Regions from separate parts of the Kitasatospora sp. NPDC058184 genome, predicted to be linked through region 2. Evidence: riboswitches for the same ligand, from Rfam matches in the RefSeq annotation. Region 2 holds a riboswitch; each other region holds the start of a gene.
What was found. Region 2 has a riboswitch for cobalamin ahead of ACFVXH_RS20415 (cobalamin biosynthesis protein). Riboswitches for the same ligand answer to the same signal wherever they lie in the genome.

Region 1 (4,203 bases), on a different contig from region 2:
ACTGGCAGACCGCCGAACCCGGCTACTACGGCCCGTCCGCCAACTTCAACGGCACCGTCTTCGGCCTGCTCGCCCTCGCCGGCGCCAGGACCCAGGCCGGCGCCCAGCGCGCCCCGCAGCCGCTGCTCGACGCCTCCGTCACGGCCGTGCGCGCCAACCAGCACAACGACGGCGGCTGGAACTACAGCAAGGCCGCGGGCGACCCGACGGCACTCGCCCAGGGCAGCGACATCGACATGACGGGTGCCGCCATGGCCTCCCTCTGCACCGCCGGCGTGCCCAACACCGATTCCACGGTCGTCGCCGCCAAGAACTTCCTCAAGGGCAAGCTCGCCTCCTCCGGCGCCTTCAACGCCATGTTCGGGGTGAACACCGACTCCAACGGCTGGGCCGTGTCCGGCCTCAACGCCTGCGGCATCAACCCCCAGGGCACCGACTTCACCAGCGGCACCGGCAAGACCCCGGTCGACTTCCTGATCTCCCAGCAGTTCAAGCCCGGCGGCGGCTTCAAGTACCTTCCCACCGACACCAGCCCGTCCGCCTACGCCTCCGTCGACGGCCTGCGCGCCGTCGCCGGTGCCGGGTTCACCGCCACCCCGCCCGCCCCGACCACCGCGGGCGAGCCCGCCTGGGCCGCGACCACCGACTTCACCGCCGGCACCGCCGCCCGGCTCCCGCTGGTCGTCGACGACGGCACCGGCGCGCTCAGGGTCTGCGCCGTCACCCTCACCCCGACCGGCACCACCACGACCCTCGGCGACGTCCTCGACGCGGCCGCCACCGCGACCCCGAGCGGCTGCGTCACCTCCGTCACCCCGTCCACCGGAGGCGGCACCGTCACCGCGCTCAACGGCACGGCCAACGCCGGCTCCTCCACCTGGAAGCTCAGCCTGGACGGCGCCACCGCCACCCCGGCCGCCCGGGCCGCGACCGTCCACCTCGGCGACACCGTCTCGCTGCGCTACGGCGGCTGACCGCACGACGCGACGCAGGACGGGGGCACCGGCGCCCCGGCCCCTTCCGGAGAAGGGGGCGGGGCGCCGGTGGCCCTCCGCCTGTCAGGGCGCGGTGGTGCCCGGCTGCGCGCCGGCGCCGAAGGACCAGCCCTCGACGTCGCCGGGGGCCGGGTCGTAGCTGCCCGCGCCCAGGGTGCTGTACGACCAGGGGCCGCCGTGCTGGGCGTGCCAGTACGACCAGTAGGCGCTGCCGGTCGGGTTGGTGCAGGCCGTCGGCAGGGCGTTGATGGTGCAGACGAAGCCCGGGTAGCGCGGGTGGAAGGCGTACGAGAATCCGGCGCCGGTGAGCGCGGCCAGGCCGCTGGCCGGGTCGCCGGGCGCGCAGCCGGTCTGGATGCCGCCGCCGACGGCGGTGAAGTCGACCACGACGGTGACGCCGGTGGTGCCGCCGCAGGCGGCCGCCCGCGCCTGCGGGGCCTGGACGGCGCAGACGCCGAGCAGTCCGGCGGTGAGGGCCGCCGCGGCGGCGATCGACCCGAGCGTACGGCGGGCCGGGGTGGGGGTGTCGCCCATCGGTGAACTCCTCACGGTTTCAACGTGGTTCAGCGCGTGGCCGGGGCCGGCGGGCAGGCCTGGGTCGGGGCGTCGGGAGCGGCCCCGGAGGCGGAGAGCGTGGACAGCGGGGTGCCCGCGAGGCCGAGGACGGCCTGCGCCGTGGCCCGGGCCCCGTTGCCCGCGTTGAAGCCGGTCGCGTCGTAGGCGACGGCACCGCGGACCGCCGGGTCGGCGGAGCAGCCCTGCTGGAGCTTCACCAGCCGGCCCCACGCCTTGAGGCCAGGGCCGAGGCGTCCGCCGGAGAGCAGCGCCTGGGTGGCCAGGCCGGTGCTGTTGGCGTTGGAGGCGGTCGCCCCGGCGGCCGCGAAGCCGCCGTCGGCGTTCTGGTGGGCGGTGAGCCAGCCCAGGCCCGTGTTCGCCTTGGCGGCGCGGCCGGTGGCGGCGAGGGCCTGGACGGCGAGCGCGGTGGCGTCGGCGTCGCTGGTGCAGGCGGCCTGGCCGAAGGAGAGCGGGAAGCCGCCGTCCGCGCACTGGCTGTTCGCCAGGAAGTCCACGGCCGCCGCCGGGGCGCCACCGGGCGTGCGGTGCAGGGCGATCACGGCGAGGGACTGGCCGAAGGCGTTGCTGTAGTCGCCCCACTGGGAGCGGTCGGAGTACCGGCCCTCGGCGGTCTGCAGCGACCGCAGGCGGGCCGGCAGGTCGACGCCGCCGAAGGCCGTCGGGTCCCCGCCGCGGACCTCGACGGCGAGCAGCAGCTTGGCGGTCGCGCCCGCGTAGGCCTCGGTGGTGCCGTCGCCGAGGTAGCCGCCGATGATCTCGGGCTTCGCCAGCCAGGCGGTGGCCTTCGCGGCGGCCTCGTCGGAGCCGCGCGAGGCGGCGAAGGCCAGTACGGCGTCGATGGTGAGGCCCTGGTCGGGGTAGGCGGTCCCGTTGAAGACGGACTCGAAGTGGTCGCCGTCGACGAGCTGGCGGGCCAGCCAACCGCCCGCGGCGGCGTCGGGGCGGACCGTCGGGGACGAGGTCGCGGCGGCGGGCGCGTTCTCGGGCGCGGCGTGGGCGGCGGTGGCCGCCGGGAGTGCGGTGGCGAGCGCCACGGCGGGTATCGCGAGCAGACCGAGGGCGCGGCGGAGCGTGGGCATGGTGACCTTTCCGGGCCCGCGCGCAGGGGCCCGGAGGGCGGCGGCGACAGCCGGGGCGGCCCTCGGGGCTCCGGCCCGCGGACCACGACGGGAGGAGGGACGACACACCTCCGCCGACGGGTACTCGGGCTCGCCTCCGACCAGGAGCCGGCGGCCTACCGTTGCGGGCCAGCGCCGGATTCGAACCGGACTTCCCCCAGCGGCGGAGTCACAACATGACGGCCCATCATGGCGATACGGAAAAGATCCGGTCAAGGGTTCGAACGTGACATCACGGTGGCCGCCGCCCGACATCGCGACGCGCCCCTCCCGGCCGCCGACGCGACCAGGGCGTCCCGGACGGCAGAATGCCTCCCATGCGGCACATCTTCGTCATCGGCATCGGCGCGGGCGACCCCGACCACCTCACCCTGCAGGCGGTCAAGGCGCTCGCCCACACGGACGTCTTCTTCATCCTCGACAAGAACGAGGACCGGCAGGACCTGATCCGGCTGCGCCGCCGGATGCTGGCCGAGCACGGCCGGCCAGGCCACCGGGTGGTCGAGGCGCCGGACGCGGAGCGGGACCGCACCACCCCCGCGTACGCGGCCGCCGTGGACGACTGGCGCGTCCGCCGGGCCGACCTGGTCGAGCAGTTGCTCTCCGAGCACCTCGGCGAGGGCGAGACGGGCGCGTTCCTGGTCTGGGGGGATACGAGCCTCTACGACAGCGTCATCGCCGTGGTGGACGACGTCCTGGCCCGCGGCGCCGTCGGCTTCGACTACGAGGTGGTCCCGGGCATCAGCAGCGTCTCCGCGCTCGCGGCCCGCCACCGCACCACGCTGACCCGGGTCGGCCGCCCGGTGCAGATCACCACCGGCCGCCGGCTGGCCGAGGGCTTCCCCGAGGGCGTGGACGACGTCGTGGTGATGCTCGACGGCCGCGCCGCCTTCACCGGGATCGACCCGGAGGGGCTGGAGATCCGCTACGGCGCATACCTCGGCACCCCCGACGAGATCCTCGTCGCCGGTCCGCTCGCCGAAGCCGCCCCGCGGATCAGCGAGTTGCGCGAGTCGGCCCGCGCGCGCAAGGGCTGGATCATGGACACCTACCTGCTGCGGCGCTCCGGGAGCTGACCGGCTCCTTCAGCCCGGTCCCGGGGCCGGTTTCGGGTCCGGATCCGGGTCGGTGAGGCGTTGGAGGAGGGCGGCCGCGATGTAGCGCATCCGACCGGTCGTCGTGCGCGGGTCGTAGCCGAGGTCGCGGGTCAGCGCCTCGTGCCGGGCCTGCAGGGTGGAGTGGTGCATGCCGAGTTCCGCCGCGGCGGCGCGGACGCTGTCCGATTCCACGAGCACGCGCAGGACCGTGGCCGAGCGGGCGTCGAGCCGCAGCAATGCCCGGACGTCGTCGTGCGGGGCGTGGGGGTCGTGGGCCTCGGCGAGCATGAGCATGGCACCGAGGTCCGTCGCGTCGACGGCGGGTGTGGCCTCGGTGGTCAGCCGGAGCGCGACGACGGCGCCGTCCCACGACGCGGGCGCCCGGTCGGCCCGCACCCACGGGCCCAGGCCGGCCCG
Region 2 (4,203 bases):
ACGCGGGCCCGGAGGAATGGGAGGAACGTTCATTCCCGGACGGGGGGAATCGCACCGGGAAAAGCGGCGGGGACCAGCCGAAAACGCCCTCGCGCACAGGGGGGGTGGTTGAGCCCCTAGAGGAGCGGGGTGAGCCAGCGGCGGAGGAGTTCGGTGTAGCGGTCGGGGGCGGTGTTCCAGAGGGTGGCGTGGTCGGCGCCGGGGAAGGGCTGGAGGCTCACCACGTCGCGGCGGGCGGCGGCCAGCTTCTCGGCGGCGCCGAAGGGCGCGATCCGGTCCTCGGGGCTGTGCAGGAGGAGGGTCGGCACCCGCAGGTCGGTGCCGTCGGCGATGCGGCCGAAGTCGGCGAGGTCGACCCCGGTGCGGCCCTCGGCGGCGAGGGCGCCGAGCTCGGCGGCGACGCCCTGGAAGCCGGCCCGAGCGGCGTCCCGGCGGGCGGAGGCGGGCAGGTCGAGCACGGGCGAGTCGAGGATCAGACCGCGGACGGCGTGCGACCAGGCGGAGCGGGCCACGGTCTGCAGCACGATGGTCGCGCCGACGGACCAGCCGTACAGGATCACCTTGCCCGCGCCGCTGTCGAGCGCCAGCCGTACCGCCGCCTCGATGTCGCGCCACTCGGTCTCGCCGAAGTGGCTGAGCCCGTCCGGGGAGGCGGGGGCGCCCCGGTCGCCGCGGTAGGTGACGGCGAGGGCGGGCAGGCCGAGCCGGTCGAGGACGGGGAGCACCGGGAGGGTCTGCCGGCGGTCGTCGCCGGGGCCGTGCACCAGGATCACCCAGGTGCCGCGCTTGCCGTCGAGCCGCCAGGCGGGGAGGGCGCCGAGCTCGCCGTCGGCGGTGGTGTCGGAGAAGGCGAGGCCGAGCGCCTCGGTGGGGTCGCCGAGGTGGACCTGCGGGGTGAAGCGGACCTCGGTGCCGGGGACGAGGGTGCCCCGGTCGGCGCGGACCAGCCGACGGGTGACGCCCTGTTCGTCGGCGTGCAGCACCTCCTCGACGACCGCGTGCCCGCCGTCCGCCCACTCCACCGCCCAGCGGCCGGGGCGCAGGCTCGCGGGGCCGCGGGTGAAGGTGACCCGGCCGGCGGCGAGGGCGCGGACCTGGACCGGCCCGGACTCCTGGACGGCGGTCACCGGACGGACCATCCGCTCGGAGGCCCGGCGGCCGACCACCAGCACGGCGGCCCCCACCGCGGCGGCCGCCACGACGGCGGCGGTTCCCCAACGCATCTCGCTCCCCGCTCTGTTGTTCACGGACGTCGTTCACGGACGTTCTTCACGGACCGGACGGTGTTCGAGCCCCAGTTCACCGGCGCTCCGCCCGAGCGGCCACCGGGCTGGGCCGTCCGGGTCACCCGGCGGGCGCTCCCGGGGTGCTCAGGGCGGTACTCAGGGCGGTACTCAGGGGGTGCCCGTGGCGGGGGTCGGGGCGGGGCCGCGCCGGGCGATCCGACAGGGCGTCAGCGGCGTCCCCGTGTGACCAACCCCTCCGTGACCTCGGTTGACTCCCGGTTCGGGCCCGTGATGGGATCCTGGGGCCAAACGGAGGCATGGAGAGGAAGCCGGTGGAAGTCCGGCGCGGTCCCGCCACTGTCACCGGGGAGCACGCTCGGAACATCGCCACGGCGGGCCGTCGACGGCCGCTGGAAGGCTCCGGGGGTGCGTTCGACCCGGAAGCCAGGAGACTCTCGCCGCCGTCACGTCGATCCAGGGCGCGGACCCTGAGTGAGGACACGCACGCGATGCAGGCTGCCCCGCCCGGCCGGACTCCGAGCTGCCCTCCGCCGTGCGGCCGATGACCCCGCGCGCGCCTTCCCCCGCTCCGCGCCCGCTGACCCGAGCCTCGCGCCCGCTGGCCCGCGCCGCCGTGTTCGCACTCGGTGCCGCCGCGGGCTACGCCGCCGACGCCCGCTTCGCCGACCCCCGCCGGGGCCACCCGGTGGCCGTCTTCGGCAGCGCCGCGACCCGGCTGGAGCGGCGGCTGTGGCGCGACGACCGCGCCGCCGGGGCCGGGTACACCGCGCTGTGCGTGGGCGCGGTCGCGGCGGGCGCGCTCGCCCTGGACCGTACGGTGGGCCGGCGCCCGCTGGGCCGGGCGGCGCTGGCGGCGGCCGCGACCTGGACGGTGCTCGGCGGCACCTCGCTGACCCGGGAGGCCCGCACCATCGGCCGCTCGCTGGCCGCCGGCGACCTCGCCGCCGCCCGGGAGCGGCTGCCGCACCTGTGCGGGCGGGACCCGAGCGCGCTGGACGGGCAGCAGATCGCCCGGGCGGTGGTCGAGTCGGTGGCCGAGAACACCGCCGACGCCGTGGTGAACGCGCTGACCTGGGGCGCCCTGGCCGGCACCCCCGGCCTGCTGGCCTTCCGCGCCGTGAACACCCTGGACGCCATGGTCGGCCACCGCTCGCCCCGCTACGCCCGGTTCGGCTGGGCCTCGGCCCGGCTGGACGACGTGGCGGGCTGGCCGGGCGCCCGGCTGACGGCGCTGCTGACCGTGGCCGCCGCCCCCGAGCCCCGGACCGCCTGGCGGGTCTGGCGGCGCGACGGCTCCGCGCACCCGAGCCCGAACGCGGGCCAGGCCGAATCGGCGTTCGCCGGCGCGGTGGGCGTCCGACTGGGCGGCACGCTGCGGTACGGCGAGCGGGTGGAGCACCGGCCTGTCCTGGGCGCGGAGCTGCGGCCGGTGACGGTGGACGACATCGAGCGGGCCTGCGCGCTCTCCCGGCGGGTGGGCGCACTGGCGCTGGGTACGACGGTCGCGGGGCACGTCCTGCTGCGGGCACTGCTGAAGAAGAGGGGACGGGCATGAGCAACGCACTGCTGGTCGCGGGGACGACCTCGGACGCGGGCAAGAGCGTGGTGACGGCCGGGATCTGCCGGTGGCTCGCCCGCCAGGGCGTACGGGTCGCGCCGTTCAAGGCGCAGAACATGTCGCTCAACTCCTTCGTCACCGCCGACGGCGCCGAGATCGGCCGCGCCCAGGCGATGCAGGCGCAGGCCGCCCGGGTGGAGCCGGAGGCGGCGATGAACCCGGTGCTGCTCAAGCCGGGCGCGGACGGCCGCAGCCAGGTGGTGCTGCTCGGCCGACCGGTGGCCGAGGTCGGCGCGCTGGACTACCGCGAGCGCAAGCCCGTCCTGCTGGAGCGCGCCCTGGAGTGCCTGGCCGACCTGCGCGGCCGCTACGACGTGGTGGTCTGCGAGGGCGCGGGATCGCCCGCCGAGATCAACCTGCGCGACCGCGACATCGCCAACATGGGCCTGGCCACGGCCGCCGCCCTGCCGGTGGTGGTGGTCGGGGACATCGACCGCGGCGGGGTCTTCGCGGCGATGTACGGGACGCTGGCGCTGCTGTCGGCGGAGGACCAGCGGCACGTGGCGGGCTGGTTCGTCAACAAGTTCCGCGGCGACGCGCGGCTGCTGGCGCCCGGGCTGGAGATGCTGCACGAGCTGACCGGCCGTCCGGTGCTGGGCACGCTGCCGATGCTGCCCGGGCTCTGGCTGGACGCCGAGGACTCGCTGGACCTGTCCACCGTGGCGGACCGGGCGGACGGGCCCGGGCCGCTCGGCGCGGACGTGCTGCGGGTGGCCGTGGTGCGCTTTCCCCGGCTGTCCAACTTCACCGACATGGACGCGCTCGCGCAGGAGCCGGGCGTGCTGGTCCGCTGGGCGACCAGGCCGGAGGAGCTGGCCGACGCCGACCTGGTGGTGCTGCCCGGTACCCGGGCCACCGTCGCGGACCTCGCCTGGCTGCGCGAGCGCGGCCTGGAGCCGGCCCTGAAGGCGCGGGCGGCGGCCGGACTGCCGGTCCTCGGGGTCTGCGGCGGCTACCAGATGCTGGCGCACTCGATCGTGGACGAGGTCGAGTCGAAGGCGGGCGCCGTCGACGGTCTCGGGCTGCTGCCGACGCGGGTGCGGTTCGGCGTCGAGAAGGTGCTGGCGCGGCCGGTCGGCGAGGCGTTCGGGCAGCGGGTCGAGGGCTACGAGATCCACCACGGGGTGGTGACCGTGGAGGGGGGCAGTCCCTTCCTGGACGGCTGCCGGGTCGGCCCGGTCTGGGGCACGACCTGGCACGGCGCGCTGGAGAGCGACGGGTTCCGCCGCGAACTCCTGCGCGAGGTCGCCGAGTTGTCCGGCCGGGCGTTCGTCCCGGCGCCGGACACCTCCTTCGCCGCGGCGCGCGAGGCCCGGCTGGACCGGCTGGGCGACCTGA
Region 3 (4,203 bases), on a different contig from region 2:
GAAGCTGGCCCTCGTCCTGGCGATCCAACTCGCCGCCGCACCAAGGGTCGTGCTGCTGGACGAACCCACCCGGGGGCTCGACTACCAGGCAAAGGAGGCGCTCACCGGCATCGTCGACGCCCTCGCCGCCGAAGGCCGTACGGTCGTCGTCTCCACCCACGACGTCGAGTTCGTCGCCTCCGCCGCCGACCGCGTCGTGGTGATGGCCGAGGGCGAGATCGTCGCCGACGGGCCCACCGCCGAGGTCATCGTCGCCTCGCCCACCTTCGCCCCGCAGACCGCCAAGATCCTCGCCCCGCTCGGCTACCTGACGGTACGTCAGGTCGCGGCGGCCGTGGAAGCGGTGGAGGCCGCCCGGTGACCGCCGTCCGGATCCCCGGCCGGGCCCGCGTCGTCGTCGCCCTGGCCGCCTTCATCGGGCTGGTGGCCTTCACCTGGCCGTTCGTCGTCGCGCCCGGGCGGTTCGGCTCCAACTACGCCCCGCCGCTGATTTTCGGCGCCCTGCTGGTCCTGGTGCTCGCCGTCGTCATCGCGGAGATCTCCGCGGGCGGCATCGACGCCAAGGCCCTCGCCATGCTCGGCGTCCTGTCCGCCGTCAACGCCGGACTCCGCCCGCTCGGCGCCGGGACCGCCGGAGTGGAGACGGTCTTCTTCATCCTGGTGCTCGCCGGCCGGGTCTTCGGCCCCGGCTTCGGCTTCACCCTCGGCTGCACCTCGCTGTTCGCCTCCGCGCTGCTCACCGGCGGCGTCGGCCCCTGGATGCCGTACCAGATGTTCGGCTGCGCCTTCGTCGGCATGCTCGCCGGACTGCTGCCGGGGGCCGGACGGCGCTGGGAGGTGCCGCTGCTGGCCGGGTACGGGGCGTTCTCCGGCTACCTCTTCGGCTTCCTGCTGAACCTCTCCTTCTGGCCGTTCTCCACCGGCCCGAACAGCTCGATCGCCTACCTGCCGGGCCTGCCCTTCACCGAGCAGTGGCACCGCTACCTGCTGTTCGACCTGGCCACCTCGCTCGGCTGGGACACCGGCCGCGCCGTCACCACCTTCACCGCCGTGCTCCTCGTCGGGCCGGCCGTCCTCACCGTCTTCCGCCGCGCGGCCCGCCGCGCCAACTTCGAGCCCACGGTGCGCTTCGAGGCCCCGCCCGGCCCGCACGCCCCATCCGGCCAGGACGCCACGCCCGGCCCGGACACCACGGTGGGGCCGCCGACCGCCGCGCGGCCCACCGGCCCGGCGCACCCCTGAACCGAAAGGCCGACCATCGTGCCCAAGCCCGCGAAGCACCGGACGATGACGCTGGACGGGGTCGAGGTCGTCGTCCTGACCCCGGAACAGCACGCCGCACTGGAATCCGCCCGCCGCCAGCTGGGTGGAGCGCAGGCGCAGGTCGCCAGGATGAGGTCCGACCTCCAGCGGGGACGGCAGCTGCTGGGCGAAGCCGAACGGCTACTGGCGGGCATCCCCGCCGACCAGCGCGCGCGACTGGACGCCCGGCTGGGGCCGGGATGCGAACTGGCCGGACTGCTCGCGGACATCCGCGCCGCCCTGCCCGGCACGCCGGACACCCCGACGCGGACCTGACCACCGGCCCCGCGGGCCATGGTGGCGTCCCACCATCCGGACGGGTTCCGAGATTTCCGCGCCAGGCCCGGCGCTTTGCCCCTAAGCTGACGGTGCAGCTGGTTCGCCCTGTCCGCCAGGCAGGGCGTCGCAAGAGGGAACCCGGTGACGCCTTTCGACTGGCCAGTCCGGGACTGCCCCGCAGCGGTGAGTGGGAACGACCGCCGTCATACGCACTGGACCCGGGACGGGTCTGGGAAGCGACGGCCAGTAGGTGTCCGCCCTTCACGGGACGGACGCGCCCGCGAGTCCGAAGACCTGCCACTGCCCGCCCGCGGACGACCCGCGCGCGGCTATCCGGTGACCTCGTGGGCGGGTCGGCGACCATACCAGGCGGACCAGGCCCGTACGTTCCCGTGACGGCCGCCGCCGGGTACGTCATCCCTTCGCGCCCTCGTGCCGTCTCCGGGTACCTGAGGAGAACAGACTCGCGAAGGAGAGTCCCTTGACCACGAAGTCCGCAGCCGCGGCGAGCGTCGCCACCGCGTACGGCTACCCCCGCCAGGGCCGGGGCCGGGAGCTCAAGAAGGCCATCGAGGGCTACTGGAAGGGCTCGGTCACCGCCGAGGTGCTGCTGGCCACCGCCGCCGACCTGCGCCGGGGGAACTGGCAGCAGCTCGCCGACTCCGGCGTCGAAGAGGTCCCGACCGGTGACTTCTCGCTCTACGACCACGTGCTGGACACCACCGTCGCCGTCGGCGCGATCCCGCCCCGGCACCGGGACGCGGTCGAAGCCGACCCGCTGGACGGGTACTTCGCCATGGCGCGCGGCAACCAGGACGTCGCCCCGCTGGAGATGACCAAGTGGTTCGACACCAACTACCACTACCTGGTCCCTGAGTTGGGCCCGGACACGGTGTTCACGGCGAACCCGGCCAAGGCCGTCGGCGAACTGCGCGAGGCGCTGCTGCTCGGCCACGCGGCCCGGCCGGTGCTGGTCGGGCCGGTCACCTACCTGCTGCTCGCCAAGCCGGCGCCCGGGGTGGCCGCCGACTTCCAGCCGATCACCCTGCTGGACCGGCTGCTGCCCGTCTACGCGGAGCTGCTGGCCGGGTTGCGCGCCGCCGGCGCCGACTGGGTGCAGCTGGACGAGCCCGCGCTGGTCCAGGACCGCACCCCGGCCGAGCTCAACGCCGCCGCCCGCGCCTACCGCGAGCTGGGCGCCCTCACCGACCGGCCCAAGCTGCTGGTCGCCAGCTACTTCGACCGGCTCGGCGACGCCCTGCCGGTCCTGGCGAAGGCCCCGATCGAGGGTCTGGCACTGGACTTCACCGGCCCGGCCGCGGCCAACCTGGAGGACCTCGCCGCCGCCGGCGGCCTGCCCGGCAAGCGGCTGGTGGCGGGGGTGATCGACGGGCGCAACATCTGGATCAACGACCTGGAGAAATCCCTCACGACCCTGGCGACCCTGCTGGGCCTCGCCGACACCGTCGACGTCGCGCCGTCCTGCTCCCTGCTGCACGTGCCGATCGACGCCACCCTCGAACGCGACATCGACCCGCAGATCGCCCGCTGGCTGGCCTTCGCCAAGCAGAAGGCCGCCGAGGCGGCGCTGCTCGCCCGCGGCCTGCGCGAGGGCACCGGCGCGATCGCCGCCGACCTCGCGGCCAACCGGGCCGACCTGGCCTCCCGCGCGGGCTCGCCGATCACCCGCGACCCGGCGGTGCGCGCCCGGATCGCCGCCGTCACCGACGCGGACGCCCGCCGCGCCCAGGCCTACCCGCAGCGGGCCGAGGCCCAGCGCGCCCGGCTCGGCCTGCCGCTGCTGCCGACCACCACCATCGGCTCCTTCCCGCAGACCACCGAACTGCGCGTAGCCCGGGCCGACCTGACGGCCGGTCGGATCGACGGCGCCGCGTACCAGGAGCGGATGGAGGCCGAGGTCCGCGAGGTCATCGCGTACCAGGAGAAGGCCGGCCTGGACGTCCTGGTGCACGGCGAGCCCGAGCGCAACGACATGGTCCAGTACTTCGCCGAGCAGCTCACCGGCTACCTGGCCACCCGGCACGGCTGGGTGCAGTCCTACGGCACCCGGTACGTGCGCCCGCCGGTCCTCGCCGGGGACATCTCCCGTCCGCACCCGATGACCGTCGACTGGTTCCGCTACGCGCAGGGCCTGACCGACCGTCCGGTCAAGGGCATGCTCACCGGCCCGGTCACCATGCTCGCCTGGTCCTTCGTCCGCGACGACCAGCCGCTCGCCGACACCGCCCGCCAGGTCGCCCTCGCCCTGCGCGACGAGGTCGTCGACCTGGAGGCCGGGGGCGCCGCCGTCGTCCAGGTCGACGAGCCGGCCCTGCGCGAGACCCTCCCGCTGCGGGCCGCCGCCCGCCCGGCGTACCTGGACTGGGCCACCGAAGCCTTCCGCCTGGCCACCTCCGGCGTCCGCGCCGACACCCAGATCCACACCCACATGTGCTACGCCGAGTTCGGCGCCATCATGACGGCGATCGACGACCTCGACGCCGACGTCATCTCCCTGGAGGCGACCCGCTCCCACATGGAGGTCGCCGGCGAGCTGGCCGAGGCGGGCTACCCGCGCGAGGTCGGCCCCGGCGTCTGGGACATCCACTCCCCGCGCGTCCC
Region 4 (4,203 bases), on a different contig from region 2:
ACATCGAGCTGAGCTTGCCGATGGTCGGCGCCGCCATGAACAGGTTCAGGGACTGGCTCTGGTCCAGGTACGGCATGCGGGCCGCGGCCAGGTCGATCAGCGCGCGCTGCGGCAGCTCCCAGGCCGTCCGGTACAGCGAACGGACCCCGGCGGGCAGCCAGTTCAGGTCCTGGACGGAGCCGTTGGCGTCGCGCAGGGCGTCGCGGGTCTGCTGGTCCCAGACGCCGAGCTCCTTGAGCTCGCGCACCAGGTACGGGTTGACCTGGAGGAACTCGCCGGACAGCGTCTCGCGCTTGAACAGGTTGGACACCTGCGGCTCGATGCACTCGTACACGCCGGCGATGGACGCGATGGTCGCGGTCGGCGCGATGGCCAGCAGCAGCGAGTTTCGCAGGCCGGTCTCGGCGATCCGGGCGCGCAGCGCCGTCCAGCGGTCGGCCCACTGCGGGGCGGCCGTCGGGAAGTGGTCGATGTGCAGCTCGCCGCGGGCGGCGCGGGTCTCGCCGTACGCCTCGTGGCGGCCGAGCTGCTCGGCCAGGTCGGCGGAGCGCTCGTACGCGGTGAGCATGATGCGCTCGGCGATCAGCGTGGACAGGCGGGCGGCCTCGGCGGAGTCGAAGTCGATCCGCAGCTTGAAGAAGACGTCCTGGAGGCCCATCACGCCGAGGCCGACCGGCCGCCAGCGGGAGTTGGAGGTGCCGGCCTCGGTGGTCGGGTAGAAGTTGATGTCCACCACGCGGTCGAGGAACGTCACGGCCGTGCGGACGGTGGCGTCGAGGCGCTCCCAGTCCATGGCGCCGAGCAGGTCGTCGACCGTGGCACCGGGGGCCACGTGGGCGCCGAGGTTGACCGAGCCGAGGTTGCAGACGGCGGTCTCGGAGTCGTCCGTGACCTCCAGGATCTCCGTGCACAGGTTGGAGGAGTGCACGGTGCGGCCCGGCAGGGCGGTCTGGTTGGCGGCGCGGTTGGAGGCGTCCTTGAAGGTCATCCAGCCGTTGCCGGTCTGCGCCAGGGTGCGCATCATGCGGGCGTACAGGGTCTGCGCCGGGATGGTGCGGACGGCCTTGCCGGCCAGCTCGGCCTTGCGGTAGGCCTCGTCGAAGTCGGCGCCCCACAGGTCGACCAGCTCCGGCACGTCGGCCGGGGAGAACAGCGACCAGTCCTGGTTGGCGTTGACCCGGCGCATGAACTCGTCCGGGATCCAGTGCGCCAGGTTGAGGTTGTGGGTGCGGCGGGCCTCTTCGCCGGTGTTGTCGCGGAGCTCCAGGAACTCCTCGATGTCGGCGTGCCAGGTCTCCAGGTAGACGCAGGCCGCGCCCTTGCGGCGGCCGCCCTGGTTGACGGCGGCGACCGAGGAGTCGAGGGTGCGCAGGAACGGCACGATGCCGTTGGACTTGCCGTTGGTGCCGCGGATCAGGCTGCCGCGCGAGCGGATGCGCGAGTAGGACAGGCCGATGCCGCCGGCGTGCTTGGACAGGCGGGCGATCTGCGCGTAGCGGTTGTAGATCGAGTCCAGGTTGTCCAGCGGCGAGTCGAGCAGGTAGCAGCTCGACATCTGCGGGTGCCGGGTGCCGGAGTTGAAGAGCGTCGGCGAGGAGGTCAGGTACTCCAGGCGGCTCATCAGGCCGTACAGCTCGGCCACCTCGCGCACCGACTGCTCGGAGTCGCCGACCGCCAGGCCGCAGGCGACGCGGAGCAGGAAGTGCTGCGGGGTCTCGATCACCTTGCGGGTGATCGGGTGGCGCAGCAGGTAGCGGGACTGCACGGTGCGCAGGCCGAAGTACTCGAAGCGGTCGTCGCCGGCGGTGTCGATCAGCGCGTCCAGGGCGGCGGCGTGCTTGGCGACGAAGTCCGCGGTGGTGTCGCCGATCAGGCCCTCGGTGTGGCCGACGGCGATCGAGGCGGAGAAGGACACCGAGCCCTGGCTGTTCGCCTCGTCGACGATCTCCAGCGCGAGCAGGCGGGCGGCCAGCTTCGAGTACTGGGGGTCCTCGGCGATCATCGACGCGGCGGCGTCCACGGCCAGCCCGCGCAGCTCGGCGAAGTCCGAGCCGGCGTGGCGGCCGCGCAGCGCGGCGGCGGCGACATGGCCGGGGTCGACCTCGGTGAGGTCGGTGCTGCGGTCGGTGAGCAGCCGCAGCAGCGCGCCCCCGGGGTCGGAGACCGTCGGGTCGGTGAAGGCGGTACCGGAGCCCTGGGCGGGCAGGGTGGCTGAGGCAGCGGTGGTCAAGGCGCTCTCTCCTGGCGGCGATCGGCGGCGGTGCTCGGGGGGCCACCGGGCCGATCTGGGCAGGGGAGCACGGCGCGAACGCAAAAAAGCGTCGCGCGAGGTGACTCCCCGGCCCGCCCGCGAGGCCCGGAGGGGTACTGCTGGTGCCGGCGCGGCCTCTGCGGGAGGGCCGTGGCGCACGCCGTCGGCAGGTACTCGGACTCGCGGGGTGCGGCTGCTGGAGCCGCCCGCTCACCGCTGCGGGGCAGTCCCGGATTCGCACCGGGTTCCCCTGCATCGACAGCAGAAGCGAGCATACATGTTGTGCCGCCGGACTGCGGCGGCACCATATGTTGTGCCTGTCGTGTCGCGGATGTGCGTGGGCCGGGCGGCCGGTCAGTGCTTCAGATAGACCTTGTACGTGCTCGAATCGCCGGTCGGCGAGGTGAATTGGGCGACCAGCCGGTAGTGTCCGGCGGCGCCCAGGGCCTCGCCCAGGGCCCGGTCGGTGGCCCTCGGCGCGGTGCTGTCGAGGACGACCATGGTGAACCAGCCGTCCCGGATCGCGGCGACGCTGCCGTCGTCGCCGTGGTGCTCGACCCCGGCCCCGTCGCGGTAGTCGGTGCCGGCGCGCGCGGAGACCCACTGCTCGGGCTTGGAGACGCCGCCGAGGTAGTACTCGGCGAGTCCGTCGACCTCGGTGAGGTAGCGGCCCTGGGGCTCCGTGTGGACCCGCAGGACGGCCAGCAGGCGGCCGGAGTCGGGGCCGTTCTGGTAGCGCAGCGCGGACTGCTCCAGGCCGAGGGCGAGCAGGGCGACCCAGACCAGGATGCCGAGCTGGGGGTGGCGGAAGTGGGCGCCGACCAGCCGGGTCAGGCCGACCCCGGCGAGCGGGGCGGCCAGCAGCATGCCGTAGCCGAGGTGGCGGAACAGCGCGCCGGAGGTGCCGGTCCACAGGTGGGCGGCGGGGACCAGCAGGGCGGTGGCGGTCAGGACGGCCCCGAGCAGGGCGCGCCGGCCCCGGGTGGTGGGGAGGGGCTCCTTCTCCGGCGCGTCGTGCTCGGGCATCTGTTCGCGGCGCGCGTAGGCGATGGTGCCGGCCACCGCGAGGACGGTGAACAGGCCGGCCCACTGGAGCGTGCCGAGCAGGACCGAGCCGGCCGAGCCGGGGGCGTTGCCGCGCGAGGGCGACCACCCGGCGACCTTGCCGAGGGTGCCGTACGGGAGCAGTAGGACGAGGGTGCCGAGGGCCGTCAGCAGTGAGCGCAGGGCGGCCGGGCCCACCCGGTGGTACGGCCGGGCGCAGGCGAAGGCGAGGGCCACCAGGGCGGGGACGGCGAAGGCCGCGGAGTAGGCCGTGGCGCAGGCCAGCGCCGTGGGCGGGGCGGCGAGCAGGGCCAGGGCCGGATGGCGGCCTGCGGTGAACACCGTGGTCCAGGCCGAGAGGGCGACCAGCAGGACGGCGAGGGACTCGGGCGCGGCGTAGAAGCCGACCACGACGGTGGACTGGAGGACGGCGTACCCGGCGATGGCGCAGATGGCGACCCGCTCGTTGAACAGCCGCCGGGTCAGCGAGTACAGCAGGACCGTGGTGAGCAGTGCGAAGCCGAGGCTGAGCAGCCGGGTGCCCCAGATGCCGTTGGCGTCGGCGGCGGCGCCGGCCAGCGGCGGGTAGAGCCAGGGCGAGCCGTGCACCCGGTCGACCAGGTCGGTGGTGACCGGGGTGCCGTGCAGCAGGTGGGCCAGCTGCTGGCGGCCGGCGACCATGGCGGCGGCCTCGTCGGGGTGCGCGGCGGCCAGCAGGCGCAGCGAGAGGGCGGCCTGGACGGTGAGGACGGCGCCCAGCAGGCCGCGGGCGATCCACCGGCGCCGGGGGCTGGTGCCCGGGTCCCAGCCGATCGCGGGGACCTGCGGGATGGTGTACGGGGCCAGCTCGACGCCGTCGGGGTTGTCGACCGTTACGGCGGGGCGCGGACCGTCGGGGCTGTCCACCG

Region 1: another riboswitch for cobalamin. It lies ahead of ACFVXH_RS18085 (prenyltransferase/squalene oxidase repeat-containing protein); the one in region 2 lies ahead of ACFVXH_RS20415 (cobalamin biosynthesis protein).
Region 3: another riboswitch for cobalamin. It lies ahead of metE (5-methyltetrahydropteroyltriglutamate--homocysteine S-methyltransferase); the one in region 2 lies ahead of ACFVXH_RS20415 (cobalamin biosynthesis protein).
Region 4: another riboswitch for cobalamin. It lies ahead of ACFVXH_RS09725 (ribonucleoside-diphosphate reductase subunit alpha); the one in region 2 lies ahead of ACFVXH_RS20415 (cobalamin biosynthesis protein).

The regions. Positions count from the first base shown of each region.
Region 1 covers NZ_JBHVVE010000008.1:251,200-255,402, reverse strand. Annotated here, with positions in the region: gene ACFVXH_RS18095 (hypothetical protein) at 1-974, shown strand, start outside; gene ACFVXH_RS18090 (flagellar hook-length control protein FliK) at 1,059-1,529, opposite strand; gene ACFVXH_RS18085 (prenyltransferase/squalene oxidase repeat-containing protein) at 1,559-2,650, opposite strand; cobalamin riboswitch at 2,748-2,888, opposite strand; gene cobF (precorrin-6A synthase (deacetylating)) at 3,007-3,765, shown strand; gene ACFVXH_RS18075 (hypothetical protein) at 3,775-4,203, opposite strand, start outside.
Region 2 covers NZ_JBHVVE010000010.1:62,669-66,871, forward strand. Annotated here, with positions in the region: gene ACFVXH_RS20410 (alpha/beta hydrolase family protein) at 117-1,223, opposite strand; cobalamin riboswitch at 1,548-1,681, shown strand; gene ACFVXH_RS20415 (cobalamin biosynthesis protein) at 1,789-2,802, shown strand; gene ACFVXH_RS20420 (cobyric acid synthase) at 2,799-4,203, shown strand, end outside.
Region 3 covers NZ_JBHVVE010000008.1:262,855-267,057, forward strand. Annotated here, with positions in the region: gene ACFVXH_RS18115 (ABC transporter ATP-binding protein) at 1-361, shown strand, start outside; gene ACFVXH_RS18120 (ECF transporter S component) at 358-1,242, shown strand; gene ACFVXH_RS18125 (hypothetical protein) at 1,261-1,578, shown strand; cobalamin riboswitch at 1,661-1,898, shown strand; gene metE (5-methyltetrahydropteroyltriglutamate--homocysteine S-methyltransferase) at 2,063-4,203, shown strand, end outside.
Region 4 covers NZ_JBHVVE010000004.1:246,130-250,332, forward strand. Annotated here, with positions in the region: gene ACFVXH_RS09725 (ribonucleoside-diphosphate reductase subunit alpha) at 1-2,206, opposite strand, end outside; cobalamin riboswitch at 2,399-2,533, opposite strand; gene ACFVXH_RS09730 (glycosyltransferase family 39 protein) at 2,606-4,203, opposite strand, start outside.